3 regions of the Citrobacter sp. Cm046 genome follow, and region 1 is predicted to be linked to each of the others. Evidence: riboswitches for the same ligand, from Rfam matches in the RefSeq annotation. Region 1 holds a riboswitch; each other region holds the start of a gene.
What was found. A riboswitch is a leader RNA that binds a small molecule or an ion and turns the genes downstream of it on or off. The one in region 1 is predicted to bind thiamine pyrophosphate.
Positions count from the first base shown of each region.

Region 1 (5,427 bases):
GTCCGGTTGCGTTGCCGCATTCCCCACGACGGTCGTGGATACTATTGGCGCGGGTGACAGCCACGCAGGAGGAATGCTGGCTGGACTGGCCTCGGGCTGGTCGCTGGCCGATGCCGTACTCCTTGGCAACGCAGTGGGATCGTGGGTGGTCGGTCATCGCGGCGGCGATTGTGCCCCCTCACGTGACGCGTTACTCCTCGCACACAAAGACGTATAGATCGCTTCGACAATAGCTAATACTGTACTCAATGGGCCGTTGCTGCTGGTCGAGCGCTACCTGCTTGATCACCAGTACCGGCACTCTGCTGTCCATCTGAATATGCGACTGAAATTCCGCATCTGGCATCCGCGCGCTGACGCGTGAGCGCGTACGCTGCGGGAAAATATGCTGGCTGCGGAAATAGTCATAAAGAGAAACACCGATGGAATCCACATCATGAATAAGATGCGCGGGAACCCACGATTCTTCAATTGAAACGGCATCTTCATCCACGTAGCGAATACGTTTGAGCAGGAAAACTTCACTTCCGACGGCAATTGCCAGTTGCTGCGCCACCTCTTCCGGGCATGCCACCACACGTTTGTTAACCCACAGCGTATCCGGCTTTTTACCGCGTAAAACCACCTGCTGCGAAAAACCGCGTGCTTCTTTTAGCGAATACTCGAAGATATTATTAATCTGCGTCCCGTAACCACGGGCGCGGGTTACCACACCTTCTTCTTCCAGCGCCTGCATCGCTTTGCGCACCGTAATTCGTGAAACACCAGTCAACTGGCTGAGATCGCGTTCACCAGGCAGAATATTGCCATGTTCCAGGATCCCGCTGCGCACAGCGTCCTTAACCGTTTGAGCGAATTTCATATACAGCGGCGTGTTATCTGCCGCTGAAATACGTTCATTCAGTTGCGCGATAAGCTGGGTATGCGCTTGTTCCATTTATCTTTTTCCTGGCTGCCAGTACTGCAGTCAGTATATACAAAAAATCATTCAAGATGCATCGTGGTGGCGAATGTGAAATCGACCGGGAGCAATATTGAAAGATAATCTGTGTTACCACCACGCATGGAAATGATGCACCGGACCAATCCCCTCCCCCACCTCAAGCGTATCCGCCTGAGCCAGTGCTGCAGAGAGCCACAACTTAGCCTCCTGTACCGTGTCGGCCCAACTGGAATGACGCGGACGCAGTGCCGCCAGCGCCGCCGATAGCGTACAACCAGTACCGTGGGTATTTTTGGTCATCACCCTTGGGGCGGTAAAACGCTGTTCACCATCGCGGGTAAAAAGCCAGTCCGGGCTTTGTTCGTCATCCAGATGACCACCTTTCATTAATACTGCATCACAGCCTAACGCACGAAGTGCACGCCCTTGTTCGAGCATTTCCTGTTCCGTTCGTGCGTGCGATGCCCCAAGTAACGCCGCAGCTTCAGGCAAATTCGGCGTGATAATCGACACCTGCGGCAACAAACGGGTACGTAGTGTTTCAACCGCAGAAGACGAAAGTAATGGATCGCCGCTTTTCGCCAGCATGACCGTGTCCAGCACCACGTTCTGCACCTGATGACGGCGCAGGCGTTCAGCGACCGCCTCAACAATGTCCGTTTCAGCCAGCATGCCGATTTTGGTGGTATCGATACGCACATCATTGAATACGGAGTCCAGTTGCGCGGCGACAAAATCAGGTTCGATCCGATAAACCGACTGCACCCCGCGCGTATTTTGCGCCACTAACGCCGTAATTACAGAGCAACCATATGCCCCGAGCGCTGAGAAGGTCTTCAAGTCAGCCTGAATACCTGCGCCGCCGCTAGGGTCGGTTCCGGCTATCGTTAATGCGTTAATGCGTTTCATGCTTGCTCCTGCATTTCCAGGTTATAGAGGGCATCGAGAAATGCCGGGATAAAACTTCCCGGTCCGATTGCTTGTTCAGAGGCTATTTTTCCAGCCTGCTTCATCCAGCTACAGGCGGAAGCCACGTTATCAAGCCGATCACCATGCAGTGCGCAACTGGCTGCTACCACCGCCGACAGAGCACATCCAGTACCAACCACACGCGTCATCAGCGGATCACCTCCGCTCACGCTGACGGTGCGCTGGCCATCGGTGACGTAATCCACTTCCCCGGTGACCACAACAATAGTTCCAGCCTGGCGCGCCAGCGCCTGTGCCGCCGGAAGTGCTGCGACTGCCGTATCGGTGGTATCCACCCCTCGCCCACCGCTGTTCATCCCCGCGAGGGCAAGTATTTCCGAGGCATTACCGCGAATTGCGGCAGGCCGAAGCGTCAGTAAATCCAGACAAAAATAACGACGATAGTCCAGAACACCCACGGCAACGGGATCGAGAGTCCAGGGGGTTTTAGCAAGATGCGCCCGCTCGGCTGCAGCACGCATTGCTGTGGCGCGACGTTGAGTGAGAGTACCTACATTAATCAGTAACGCACTGGCGATAGCTGCAAACTGGCTCGCTTCTTCCGGTTCAATCACCATTGCAGGCGACGCACCTAAAGCCAGTAATGTATTGGCAGTAAAACTCTGTACGACCTCATTGGTCATACAATGTGTGAGCGGGGAAAGTGTTCTAAATTGGTGAAGGGTATGAGCCGCGAGCGTGCGGCTGTGCAGGTCAGGCTGCATGGTTCAGCTCCTGCCCGCGCGAAGAAGGGACACGAGCAGTGTCAGACTTCCCTACGCTGGCATTATCCAGATCAGGTGGTACGGGTATTTCTCAGCCTTCACAAGGAAGGGCACCCCGAGTCGTTGTCACATAAAATTTTGTAACACTGGCAGCGTAGAGGAAGTCGTTTGCTGATGCAAGTCCTTGCCAGGTATCCCATCTTTATATCTGATACAAGCCAACAGCAGAAACATCAACACCTAATAATCACTTATTGTTAGCATGCCTGTTTCTGTGAAAATCGAGACGCGCCAGAAAAATTTCTTTTTGTTCATCGGTCATATTCCCGGCGACTTCCTCGGGACTCAATTGAGTCCCGTTTGATTCCATCATAACCAGGCTACGCGCGATGAAATCCAGCCCGGTAAAAGTTTTGGCACTGTCGAATTTTTCAGCGGTGAGCGTTTTTGACATTTTGGCAGTTTCCTTACATTTTATGATGCGTCTTAGTCTGATAGTACATCGTCAGGCTTAGAAAAATGCTCAGTGGCTCTCAGTTCTGTTCTACCGAACTCACTTTGATACTTAGTAAAGAAGCGAAATACCTAAATTTATCGCCCTGAACGTCAAAAATAACATTCGCAACGTCTCACATCTCCATTCATTCATTTGAGATTAAAAACAACTCGCTTTTAAGTTTCCCACTGGTTCTGTCGTTTTACTTCCAGAGATAAATTGGAAATTTAAATCATGATGACACCACTTCGTCCAGCCAGGGCCATTGCTCAGCGTTTATTTGTTGGCTCACTGCGCTCGGCCTTTTCATCAGAAAATGCAAATGGCAATAAAACCGTACAAACTGACAGTGCCATCGTCACATCAGTTGTTGAGATAGCGGAATCTTCGCTACAACCGCCTCAACCGGAAACGATAAAAAGAGAGGTATTGCTGGCAGCGACAAAATATCTTCTGGATGAGGATATTCAGCCTGAACCTGAACCTGAACCTGAACCTGAACCTGAACCTGAACCTGAACAGCATTATTCAGCATCTCCATCGCTGATAAAATCCACTCGTTTGCAATTAGCACCGCCGCCAACAGCTCCAACATTACCAAACCGCTCCCCTGCTCCTTCAGATAAAATATCGCCACAACCCGCAACGCCAGACCGCAGCCAACCCGCTGGCACTGAAAAACCTGGCATAGAGGGGGGCAAGCGGGAACAAACTGCGTCCCCCATTGTGTTAACGGGTAAAATCGGTACGTTGAGGTTACCAGATGAAACTCTTGCCGCTTCTCGCCGCTCGCCCGAACTCGTCACCACACAAGCACCGATGACTCGTATAGCCACTGACAGTTTGTCGGTGACAACAGAAAGTACTCAGAAGCTCCCCCCGAATGAGGAAAACCAGCAACCCATTCAATTTCCGGCACTATTTTCCAGAATAAAGGTTCACTCCACTCAGGAGGCATCCCCTTCAGCCAATCCTGAAAAAGCAGGAACGGCGGAATTTCCAGAGATAAAAGAACAAACGGTGCTGGTCAAAGAACGACGCGAAAGTACGCCATCTCGGCGCCCTAAAGAGGGGCTCGATATATTGGATAAGATGCAACAGGAAGAGACAAAAATGTACGAATCTCGCAATAGTGCCAAAAAAACGCGCAAAGAAGAGAACGTTCATACCAGTGAAATGCCCAAAGGCGAGTATTACCCTTATCCACCAGCAACGCAGCAGGAAAACACACTATCCCCTTCCAGTATGTTGCATCTTCCCATTATCGCCGGGTTCACTTTTTTAGTCGTGACGGTACTGTTTCTTATTCTGAATTAACATAAACCCCTGGTTATGCTTTCTCTGAGAATAAAATCGGCGTTACTTTCACTGAGAAATGAGGCCACAATTGTAGCCTCTTAAGTATATTAGTGGGTTGCTGGGAGCGTCACAAACCAGCAAGCATGGCAAACAGTGTGGCACCAGTAAGAATGCAATTCTCATTAACAATAAAGGGATTAGAATGCAGCGGGTTGCTAATTCCTTTGCTGTGATCGCCACTGCCAAGAAAGAAAAAGGCACCTGGCTTTTCTTCCAGGAAAAACGAGAAATCCTCAGATCCCACCATTGGCGGATGCCCGGTCAGGACATTTTCACTCCCAAGGAACTGACGGGCAATATCTATCAATTTCTGGGCCTCTGCTGGATGATTACTGATAGCCGGGTAACCCTTCATTTCAAGTTCTGCGGTATACCCTCTCCGACGAGTCTCCTGAATTTCTTCCATAAAATGCCGAATCATTGTTTTTTGGACATCTTTATCAAATGAACGAATAGAACCCTGCAACTCTGCCGTTCGGGCTAAAATATTGGGCGCTTCACCAGCTTTAAGCATACATGTGGAAATCAGTGCGGCTTTGTTGGGATCAACGTGATCAGTAATAATTGCTCTGAACTCATTCAGCAGACGGACGGCTTCCGACAACGCATCCAATCCCAGATGGGGGGCAGAAGCATGAGCACTCTTGCCTTCAATCATCAACCTGAACTGATCGCCGTTAGAGGACATGATGCCCGGACTAATGGCTATCTGACCGCAATCTATCTGCGGGTCATTATGCAAACCGTAAACCTGATCAACTCCGTCCAGGCAACCTTTCTCGATCATTCCTTTTGCCCCTCCACGGAACATTTCTTCCGAAGGTTGGAACAAAAAGCGTATGTTAGCCTTAAGGTTCATCCGCTGATCGCTCATGATCTTCGCGGCAGTCAGTGCGATAGCCATATGCAGATCATGTCCGCACAGATGCGCAGCC
Region 1 covers NZ_JAOWGP010000043.1:34,121-39,547, forward strand. Annotated here, with positions in the region: gene OGX98_RS15975 (PfkB family carbohydrate kinase) at 1-217, shown strand, start outside; gene OGX98_RS15980 (GntR family transcriptional regulator) at 191-937, opposite strand; gene thiD (bifunctional hydroxymethylpyrimidine kinase/phosphomethylpyrimidine kinase) at 1,052-1,852, opposite strand; gene thiM (hydroxyethylthiazole kinase) at 1,849-2,637, opposite strand; TPP riboswitch at 2,669-2,765, opposite strand; gene OGX98_RS15995 (glycogen synthase) at 2,885-3,091, opposite strand; gene OGX98_RS16000 (hypothetical protein) at 3,368-4,450, shown strand; gene OGX98_RS16005 (M20 metallopeptidase family protein) at 4,560-5,427, opposite strand, start outside.

Region 2 (5,427 bases), on a different contig from region 1:
GAGAGGGCGGCGTGGCGGTGTGATCTTCACCTTCAATCAACATGGTACCGCTGGCCGGTGTCAGAAATCCGGCGATCAGATTCAATAGGGTACTTTTCCCGGCACCGCTTGGCCCAAGTACCGCGACCTGCTCACCCCGCGCAACTGACAACGTAAAGCGCATCGGAAAATGGTGGTACAGCCATGTGATATCAATCAGTTTTAACATTTCGACCCGGTAATTTCTCAATAACGGTAAACAGCGTAAAGCACAAGAGAAGCAACAATAATGCCGTTACCGCACCATCCTGGCTGCGATAAGAACCAATTTGCTGATACAGGTAAAATGGCAGCGTGCGGAAATCATCATTACCAAACAACGCCACCACGCCAAAATCGCCAATAGAGAGCACGCAGGCAAAGGCCATTGCCTGCGCCAGCGGACGTTTCAGGGCGCGCAGTTCAACCACTTTCAGCCGTGACCACCCTTCAATACCCAAAGACTGACACAACCTACTGTAGCGTGTGGTTACATCACGCATTGGATTTTCCAGCACTTTTAACGCGTAAGGGATCGCCATCAGCGCATTGGTGAAAATGACAATGCCATCCGCAGAGTCCGGTAGCCCGATAGTGTCGTTAAGCAACAGGAAGAAGCCGGTAGCCAGCACAATGCCCGGCATGGCGAGTATCATCATGCCGCTAAGTTCCAGCGTCTGGCCTGCCAGTACCTGCTGTCGGGCACGCAGTTCGCGGCTGCTCCATAGCAGCATCATGGTGAGAATAACGCACAACATGCCTGCTGCCAGCGCGATGCGCAGCGAGGTCCACAGCGCTTGCCACAGTACTGGCTGCATAAGCACATCCAGTACATGGCGATTTAAACCATCGACCATCACCGCCAGCAGCGGCGGCAGCAACAGCAGCAGGGCCAGAATAATCAGGATTGCGTCAGCTAGGCGGCTGTGCAGGCGATCGTCGGGATCGCGCCACCCCTGGACCAGCGTGGTACCGGGGGCGATCGCCCGGCTCAGACGTTGGCTAAGCAGCACAAGGGCTAAACAACAAATCATCTGGATCAGCGCCAGCATGGCGGCTCGGGCAGGATCGTAATCAAAGCTCAGCGCCTGATAGATGGCCAGCTCAATGGTGGTTGCTTGTGGCCCACCACCGAGCGACAAGACGGTAGCGAAGCTGGCGAAACACAGCATAAAGATGAGTGCAGCGACGGGGAGGATCTGACGACGCAGCCATGGCCATTCAACAAAGCGGAAGAAATGCCAGCCGCGCATACCTAACTGCGCTGCGAGCTGACGCTGTTCACCGGGAATATTCTCCAGTGATTGCAGCAGTAAGCGGCTGGCCATTGGGAGATTGAAAAAGACGTGGGCCAGCAGAATGCCCTGCAGGCCGTACGGGGAAAACGTCCATTCCAGTCCGAATGTTTGCCAGATTGAGGCCAGCCAGCCCTGGCGACCATATACGCTGAGGATACCAAAGACGGCGACCAGCACAGGCAGGATCAGCGTCATCGCGCACAGGCGCAGCAACGCCAGACGTCCGGGAAAACGGCGGCGATAGAGTGCTCTGGCGAGGAAAATCGCCGGGATGACGGACAGCGCTGCGGATAAAAACGCCTGCCAGAAGGAAAAGTGCACCACATGCCACAGGTAGCTGTCCTGCAACAGCGAGAACCAGTCCCCTTGTGGCGCGTTAAACCACAGCGCCAGAAATGCTGCCAGAGCGACAGCCACCATCAGCGTGGCGGCTGAAAGCCCTGGTATCAGCCAGCCAGGTATTAACGGCTGACGGCGCGTTGCCATTCGCTAATCCATGCCTGACGTTGGGTTGCTACCTGCTGCGGAGTAAATTCCAGTGCGGTAGATGGTTTTTCCAGTTGCTCAAATCCTGGCGGCAGGGCGACCTGGGTAACCGGATACATCCAGTTGCCCGTCGGAATGGCGTTCTGGAATGCCGGAGAGACCATAAATTTAATGAATTTTTCTGCAAGTTCCGGCTGCTTGCTGGCAGCGGTGCGGGCAGCAACTTCAACCTGCAGATAGTGACCTTCGCTAAAATTCGCGGCGGCGTAGTTGTCTTTCTTCTCTTCGATGATGTGATACGCAGGAGAAGTTGTATAGCTTAGTACCAGATCACTTTCACCTTTCAGAAACAGGCCGTAGGCTTCACTCCAGCCTTTGGTGACGGTGACGGTTTTTGCTGCCAGTTTCTGCCAGGCTTCTGGCGTTTTATCGCCATAGACTTTTTGCATCCACAGCAGCAATCCCAGACCCGGCGTGCTGGTGCGTGGATCCTGGTAGATTACACGCCATTTTTGGTCGCTCTCGACCAGTTCCTTCAGGCTTTTCGGCGGGTTTTTCAGCTTGTTTTTGTCATAAACGAAGGCGAAATAGCCGTAATCAAACGGTACAAACGTGTCGTTTTTCCAGCCGCCAGGGACTGCGACGGTATCGTTCGCCACGTCGCTTTTGGCAAACAGTTTGGTTTGCATTGCGGCTTCAAGCAGGTTGTTGTCCAGACCAAGTACTACGTCGGCTTTACTGTTTTTTCCTTCCATACGCAGGCGGTTCAGCAGTGATACACCATCTTCCAGCGCCACCAGTTTTAGCTCACAGTTGCAGTCAGCTTCAAAGGCTTTTTTGATGGTTGGACCGGGGCCCCAGTCAGCGGCGAACGAGTCGTAGGTATAGACAGTCAAAACAGGTTTGGCGAAGGCAGGCGCTGCGCACAGTAGCAGCAGGGGAAGACATTTTTTTAACACTTTGCACCTCATTAAAAGAGTGGCAAAGGACTTGAGCTGTAGCCTCAAATCCCTTCGCCGGCGTTATCCGGATCAGGTTCGACGGGTATTTTCTCAGCCCGCGCACTCGGCGCAGCACCCCGTTGAGAACGGCACATTGTAATGATTACGTGAATAAATCAAAAGCCTTAAGGATCCGGTGGTGCGAACCATGCAGATTTAAAATCAAACCAGCCGAGGGTATTCATACGTAACCCGCGCATACTCCGCTGTCCCTGAATGATCAGCCAGTGATGGATCAGCGGCACAATAGCTTTACTGGCAAGCAGTTGCTGGCACCACGCGGCCAGACTCATTTCGCCGGTTCGCCAGCGGGCGGCGTCGCTTTCCCAGTCCAGAGAAATACAGTTTTGCAGCAGCGGGACTTCGCATAAATGGGCGAACAGTGAGAAGTCCAGTGGCAAGGTAAAGTTGGCACTGTTGAGCCAGATATCGCTGACGGTCTCGCCTGCATGCCATTGATCGTAGTCGATCTCCTGAATATTCAGCTGTACCTGATGTTCCGCCAGTAATGTTTTCATGATCTGCGCGATAACCCGATGCTCGATATGATCGCGGTAGTAAGTAAGCGTCAGCGTTTCCAGCCCTGCCGGTTTTTCACCGAGTCCTGGTCTCGCGTGATGCCAGCGGGGGAGTAATCCGTAGGCGGGGAACCAGTGTCGTTGATACTGTTCATCAGCCTGAAAAATTAAATTCGTCGGTGAGAGAATGCGGCTTACCCATTCGCGAACGTCCTGATTTGCTCCTCGATGGGAACGTGAATCAAACAGCATGTAGTAGCAGCCTTCTTCCAGGCGGCTTTCGATCGCTTTTTCATCTTCGGTTGGGCCTTTCAGCATCAGACCGCCGCCAGGTTCTTCACCTATGTCCGGTAGGACCCAAACGTTAACTTCATCGATCAACGCCCGGTAGCCAAAGTAATCATCAAATGCGTGAATTTTTAGCTGGCTATGCGTGTTGCGCATTACCGCATAGGGGCCGGTACCAATGGGGTGGCTGGAGAAATTATTGAGCGTTTCCCATTCACGCGGCAGGATCATTGCGGGCACTTGTCCCAATAACCAGGGAAGCCAGCGATCCGCTTGCGAAAGGTGGATATCCAGCGTCCAGGCCGTGGGGGAAACAATTTGCGTGATGTGCGAGTACAGCGGCAGATTGTTAATACGCGTGAGTGAGGAAATCACATCTTCCATTTCCAGCTCGCGACCATGATGAAAATGGACCCCAGGGCGCAGGAAGAAGCGCCAGTGCAGCGGGGAAATTTGTTGCCAGTGATGTGCTATATCGGCTTCCAGTTCCCCATTTTCCTCATTTACCCGAATTAAGGCGCTGAAGATTTGCCGGGCAATGTGGGTTTCAGAACGGCGTAACGCTGTACCGGGGAGCAAGTTGTGCATAGGGCGATAGTAGAGGACACGCATGATGTGTCGGCCCTGACGAAAGCTGCGACCCAAATGGGAAACCAGCATTTGCCGTACGGCTGTTTTATCCCCGACCAGTTGCACCAGTTGATCAATACGATCCTGCTCCAGCAGGTCTTCTGCACGCTGCTGCTGGAGCGCCAGCCCGGTATAGAGAAACGTCAGGCGCGATCGTTTGCCGCGTCCGACTTCTGCTTCCCATGTTAGCCAGCCGCGTTCCTGCATGGTGTTAAGCAGGGTACGCATGTGGCGTCGGGAACAGCTAAGCAGCTCCGCCAGTTCGTTCAGCGTAGTATCTTGCGTTTTGCCGTCACAGCATTGCCACAGACGGATGAACTGTTGTTGCAAACGACCAGAAGACATAAAAGGGGAACTCCTGCGGAAAACTCAGCAATTTTATTATCCCTATATTAAGTCAATAATAGATTCCGATGAAGCGATGAGACGACAAAGGGGTCATCTATGCGTCAGTTCTGGTTGAAATACTTTACCGCGACAGAACGCTTGTCCTGGTTGGCTTGCCTGAGCGCACCGCAGCGCTTAAAGATGCTCGAAGAACTGATGCAGTGGGAGCTGACAAACTGACCTCTGAATGCCGAATTGCAGACATCATGTGTGACTGAGTATTGGTGCAGGCTACCGCCTCGATTCACCCGCCAGCAGATATTACCTGCTGGCTTTTTTTCGTTTCCGCTGCGCAAAAGGAAAGGTAATGCTCTGGATTATGACGATGGGACGGCGCCTTAACGGCGTTTATGCCGCATTTATGCTGGTTGCATTCATGATGGGCGTGGCGGGTGCATTACAGGCACCCACGCTGAGCCTGTTTCTGAGTCGTGAGGTTGGGGCGCAGCCATTTTGGGTCGGTCTGTTTTACACCGTCAATGCGATTGCCGGGATTGCGGTTAGTCTTGGTCTGGCAAAACGATCAGATAGCCAGGGCGATCGGCGTAAACTGATTATGTTCTGCTGCCTGATGGCCATTGGTAACGCGCTGTTGTTTGCCTTTAATCGCCATTATTTAACGCTGATAACCTGCGGAGTACTGCTGGCCTCACTGGCGAATACGGCTATGCCACAGCTGTTTGCGCTGGCACGAGAGTATGCTGATAACTCGGCACGCGAAGTGGTGATGTTTAGTTCGGTTATGCGTGCCCAGCTTTCGCTGGCGTGGGTGATTGGACCGCCGCTGGCCTTTATGCTGGC
Region 2 covers NZ_JAOWGP010000046.1:442,874-448,300, forward strand. Annotated here, with positions in the region: gene thiQ (thiamine ABC transporter ATP-binding protein ThiQ) at 1-208, opposite strand, end outside; gene thiP (thiamine/thiamine pyrophosphate ABC transporter permease ThiP) at 192-1,802, opposite strand; gene thiB (thiamine ABC transporter substrate binding subunit) at 1,778-2,761, opposite strand; TPP riboswitch at 2,793-2,893, opposite strand; gene sgrR (HTH-type transcriptional regulator SgrR) at 2,929-4,584, opposite strand; gene sgrT (glucose uptake inhibitor SgrT) at 4,684-4,806, shown strand; gene OGX98_RS23365 (sugar efflux transporter) at 4,934-5,427, shown strand, end outside.
Region 2: linked by a shared signal. The riboswitch ahead of thiB (thiamine ABC transporter substrate binding subunit) and the one ahead of thiM (hydroxyethylthiazole kinase) in region 1 are both predicted to bind thiamine pyrophosphate.

Region 3 (5,427 bases), on a different contig from region 1:
GTCGGCTTCAACTTCTCCATCTCGCTTGTCTTTAATGCGCAGTTGGATCGTGCGCACGCCTGCTTCCAGCAGACGCTCAATCCACAACACGCTGTCGACGACCGGGTAAAGGCCGAGACGAAAAGGCACCGTAGGAAAATCAGGCTGATACATCACGCTTCCTCCTTTTTCAGGTAGATTTCGCCACCTTTGGCGCGGAAGTTTTCTGACATATCGGCCATGCCGACTTCAATGGTTTGCGCGGCGGCGTAGTCGCGAACTTCCTGGCTGATTTTCATTGAGCAGAATTTCGGTCCGCACATCGAGCAGAAGTGGGCGACTTTGCCTGACTCCTGCGGCAGGGTTTCATCGTGATAGGCGCGGGCGGTGAATGGGTCGAGCGCCAGATTAAACTGGTCTTCCCAGCGGAATTCAAAGCGTGCTTTCGACATGGCGTTATCACGGATTTGCGCACCAGGATGGCCTTTGGCTAAATCAGCGGCGTGCGCGGCAATCTTGTAGGTGATCAGCCCCTGTTTTACATCCTCTTTGTTCGGCAGGCCGAGATGCTCCTTCGGCGTGACGTAACAGAGCATCGCACAGCCGAACCAGCCAATCATCGCGGCGCCAATGCCGGAGGTGAAGTGGTCATAACCTGGCGCGATATCGGTGGTCAACGGTCCTAAGGTGTAGAACGGCGCTTCATGGCAGTGTTCAAGCTCTTCGGTCATATTGCGTTGGATCATCTGCATCGGTACATGGCCCGGGCCTTCAATCATCACCTGTACGTCATATTCCCAGGCAATTTTGGTCAGTTCTCCCAGCGTATGTAGCTCGGAGAATTGCGCCTCGTCGTTGGCATCCTGAATCGAGCCAGGACGCAGGCCGTCGCCTAATGAGAGCGAAACATCATAGGCGGCGCAGATTTCGCAAATTTCGCGGAAGTGCTCAAACAGGAAGTTCTCTTTGTGATGGGATAGGCACCACTTCGCCATAATTGAACCGCCGCGCGAAACAATCCCGGTCAGACGTTTGGCGGTCATTGGTACGTAGCGCAGCAGCACGCCTGCGTGGATGGTGAAGTAGTCGACGCCCTGTTCTGCCTGCTCCAGCAGTGTGTCGCGGAACGCTTCCCAGGTCAGATCTTCGGCGATCCCGTTGACCTTCTCCAGCGCCTGGTAGATCGGTACGGTACCGATTGGTACCGGGCTGTTACGCAGGATCCATTCGCGAGTTTCGTGAATATAGCGACCTGTAGAAAGGTCCATCACCGTATCCGCCCCCCAGCGTGTAGACCACACCAGTTTTTCGACCTCTTCTTCGATGGAAGAGGTGACCGCTGAGTTGCCGATATTGGCGTTGACCTTCACCAGAAAATTGCGGCCGATAATCATCGGTTCCGATTCCGGGTGGTTGATGTTGGCAGGTATGATGGCGCGTCCGGCGGCGACTTCATCACGCACAAATTCCGGCGTGATATTTTCTGGCAGGCGTGCGCCAAAGCTCATCCCCGGGTGCTGGTGGCGTAACACTTCACTACGAATACGCTCGCGGCCCATGTTTTCGCGGATAGCGATAAACTCCATCTCAGGGGTGACGATCCCTTGACGGGCGTAGTGCAGTTGCGTGACGCGCTTACCGGCTTTGGCGCGCTTTGGGGTCAGCAGGCCTGTGAAGCGTAACTCGTCAAGGCCATCATCGGCCAGACGTTGTTTGGTGTACGCCGAGCTGCGGTCATTAAGCTCTTCGCTGTCGTTACGTGCTGCAATCCATGGCTGGCGCAGCTTTGCCAGCCCCTTCTGGACATTAATCGCCACATCCGGATCGCCGTACGGGCCGGAGGTATCGTACACCGGTACAGCTTCGTTATCTTCAAACTGCGGATTGTCTTTCGAACCGCCGGTCAGCGTCGGACTAAGCTGGATTTCACGCATCGGAATACGGATATCCGGCTGCGAACCGGTTATGTAGATGCGTTTCGAGTTAGGAAAGGCGGTTCCTTCCAGGGTATCGATAAAGTGTTGGGCCTGGGCGCGCTGTTCGCGACGTGATGGTTTAGTAGTGGCAGACATAGCTCATTCCAAAAAAAGTAAGGATATGGCTTGTCAGACGACGGATTGAGTAATGGATGCACGCCGCCTGTGAAGGCAGCAGCATAAAGCTGAATTACTCTTGTTCCCTTCGCAGGTATTAGCCTGATCAGGTTCCGCGGATCCCGAATTAACGGTCTCAGCCTACGCTTTCACGTAAGGCACTCCGACAAGAAGCAACCTCTGATGATTAGAGGTAATGAATGTAAACTACTCGTTAATGCTGCAGATCTCAAGCAGGACGTTTGATCATGGCATTGTCATGCATCGCGTCAAACACCAGCATAATCAGCTTATCTTCCAGCACAAACCGGGCTTCCAGTGCCTCGCCAAGATCGGACAAAGCCTTTTGAAATTCAAGGAAGTTGTCATGATCAATCGCGGTTTCCAGGCTGGAATCATAATAGTCCATGATCAGCTGCGTATTGGCTTCCAGTGATGGCCAAATTTTTGTTGCTTTTAAAAGCTGCCCGTTCCCTTCCAATTTATGGAGAATACGTTCATAAATACTGAAGTGTCCGGTGGATAGGTAATCGACCAGGCTTTGACAAAAATCATCCAGCGCTTTTTCATTGAGCCGCATGTACGATTCTTTGCCAGGCTTAATGCCAACCAGATTGTAGTAAGCCACGAGCAGGTGCTTACGTACATGTAGCCAGCGATCAACCAGTTTATTACTTCCTCCGACGTGCTCCGTCAGGCTTTCCAGCTGGTTTAGCATGATTGACTCCGCAAGTGATGTTTAAGAACTGCTCGCCCATAAATGTAAAAATAATGTAAACAACATGCCTGTGAAGCAAAGGTTGCGCAAGAGATATGGATCGTATAATTGAAAAATTAGACAGCGGCTGGTGGATTGTCAGCCATGAGCAAAAAATTTGGCTACCTCGCGGAGAGCTGCCATATGGTGAAGCGGCAAATTTTGATCTGGTAGGACAGCGCGCACTGCCGATCGGCGAATGGGAAGGGGATACGGTCTGGCTGGTGCAGCAGCAGCGACGGCATGATATGGGCTCGGTGCGTCAGGTTATCGATCAGGATGTAGGATTGTTTCAACTGGCCGGACGCGGTGTGCAACTGGCGGAGTTCTATCGCTCGCACAAATTCTGCGGTTACTGCGGCCATGCCATGTACCCGAGTAAAACCGAATGGGCGATGTTGTGCAGCCACTGCCGTGAACGCTACTACCCGCAAATTGCGCCCTGCATTATCGTTGCTATCCGCCGTGATGACAGCCTTCTTCTTGCCCAACATGTTCGCCATCGCAATGGCGTGCATACCGTGCTGGCAGGTTTTGTCGAAGTGGGGGAAACATTAGAACAGGCGGTAGCACGTGAAGTGATGGAAGAGAGCGGTATCAAGGTGAAGAACCTGCGCTACGTCACCTCCCAACCGTGGCCGTTTCCGCAGTCGTTGATGACCGCATTTATGGCAGAGTACGACAGTGGCGAGATTGTAATCGACCCGAAAGAGCTGTTGGAAGCGAACTGGTATCGCTACGATGATTTACCGCTTCTTCCCCCGCCGGGAACCGTTGCGCGTCGACTGATCGAAGATACCGTCGCGATGTGTCGGGCCGAGTACGAGTAAACTTCGAGTAGTGATACACTGGCGGTCTGACGCTATAAGGAATATAAAAATGACCGAACTGAAGAACGATCGTTACCTGCGTGCGCTGCTGCGCCAGCCCGTTGATGTCACTCCAGTATGGATGATGCGCCAGGCGGGCCGCTATTTGCCGGAGTACAAAGCCACCCGAGCACAGGCGGGCGATTTTATGTCGCTGTGCAAAAATGCCGAGCTGGCATGTGAAGTGACGCTACAGCCGTTGCGCAGATATAAACTCGATGCGGCGATCCTCTTTTCGGACATTCTGACTATTCCGGATGCAATGGGGCTTGGTCTCCATTTTGAAGCCGGTGAAGGTCCACGTTTTACCTCGCCAATTACCTGTAAAGCCGATGTTGATAAATTGCCGATTCCGGATCCTGAAGGTGAATTGGGATACGTTATGAATGCGGTACGTACTATTCGCCGTGAACTGAAGGGCGAAGTGCCGCTGATCGGCTTCTCCGGTAGCCCGTGGACGCTGGCAACCTATATGGTAGAGGGCGGCAGCAGCAAAGCCTTCACCGTGATTAAAAAGATGATGTACGCCGACCCTAAGGCTCTGCATCTGCTGCTTGATAAGTTGGCGAAAAGCGTCACCTTGTACCTGAACGCACAGATCAAAGCGGGTGCGCAGTCGGTGATGATCTTCGACACCTGGGGCGGTGTGTTGACCGGGCGTGATTATCAGCAGTTCTCTCTCTACTACATGCACAAAATTGTTGATGGCTTGCTGCGTGAAAACGAAGGTCGCCGCGTGCCGGTAACGCTGTTCACTAAAGGCGGTGGACAGTGGCTGGAAGCGATGGCGGAAACCGGTTGTGATGCATTAGGTCTCGACTGGACGACGGATATTGCTGATGCGCGTCGTCGTGTTGGTCATAACGTGGCGCTGCAGGGCAATATGGACCCGTCCATGCTGTATGCGCCGCCAGCTCGTATCGAAGAAGAGGTGGCGACCATTCTCGCTGGGTTTGGTCAGGGCGAAGGGCACGTCTTTAACCTTGGTCACGGTATTCACCAGGACGTGCCGCCAGAGCATGCGGGTGTCTTCGTGGAGGCGGTGCATCGCTTGTCCGAACAGTACCACCGCTAAGGAATCATCATGGATCTCGCGTCGCTGCGCGCAAAACAGCTTGAACTGGCTTCTTCGGTGATCCGGGAGGATCGCCTTGAGAACGATCCGCCGGATCTGATCGGTGGGGCGGATGTTGGGTTTGAGCAGGGCGGTGAAGTGACGCGAGCCGCGATGGTCTTGCTGAAATACCCCACGCTTGAGCTGGTTGAATACAAGGTGGCGCGTATCGCCACCACCATGCCGTATATCCCCGGTTTTCTCTCTTTTCGTGAAACTCCCGCACTAATGGCGGCGTGGCAGCTTTTATCACAAAAGCCGGATCTGCTGTTTGTGGACGGACACGGGATTTCCCATCCTCGCCGTCTGGGTGTCGCCAGCCATTTTGGTCTGCTGGTGGATGTGCCGACAATTGGTGTGGCGAAAAAGCGACTGTGCGGTAAATTTGAACCGCTTGCCGCTGAACCTGGTGCCTTATCTCCGCTACTGGATAACGGTGAGCAGCTGGCATGGGTCTGGCGTAGCAAAGCACGCTGTAATCCACTGTTTATCTCTACTGGTCATCGCGTGAGCATGGACAGCGCATTGGCGTGGGTGCAGCGCTGTATGAACGGCTATCGTCTGCCGGAACCGACTCGCTGGGCGGATGCGGTAGCATCGGAACGCCCGGCATTT
Region 3 covers NZ_JAOWGP010000033.1:8,479-13,905, reverse strand. Annotated here, with positions in the region: gene thiE (thiamine phosphate synthase) at 1-153, opposite strand, end outside; gene thiC (phosphomethylpyrimidine synthase ThiC) at 153-2,051, opposite strand; TPP riboswitch at 2,139-2,248, opposite strand; gene OGX98_RS04790 (Rsd/AlgQ family anti-sigma factor) at 2,302-2,790, opposite strand; gene nudC (NAD(+) diphosphatase) at 2,886-3,659, shown strand; gene hemE (uroporphyrinogen decarboxylase) at 3,709-4,773, shown strand; gene nfi (deoxyribonuclease V) at 4,783-5,427, shown strand, end outside.
Region 3: linked by a shared signal. The riboswitch ahead of thiC (phosphomethylpyrimidine synthase ThiC) and the one ahead of thiM (hydroxyethylthiazole kinase) in region 1 are both predicted to bind thiamine pyrophosphate.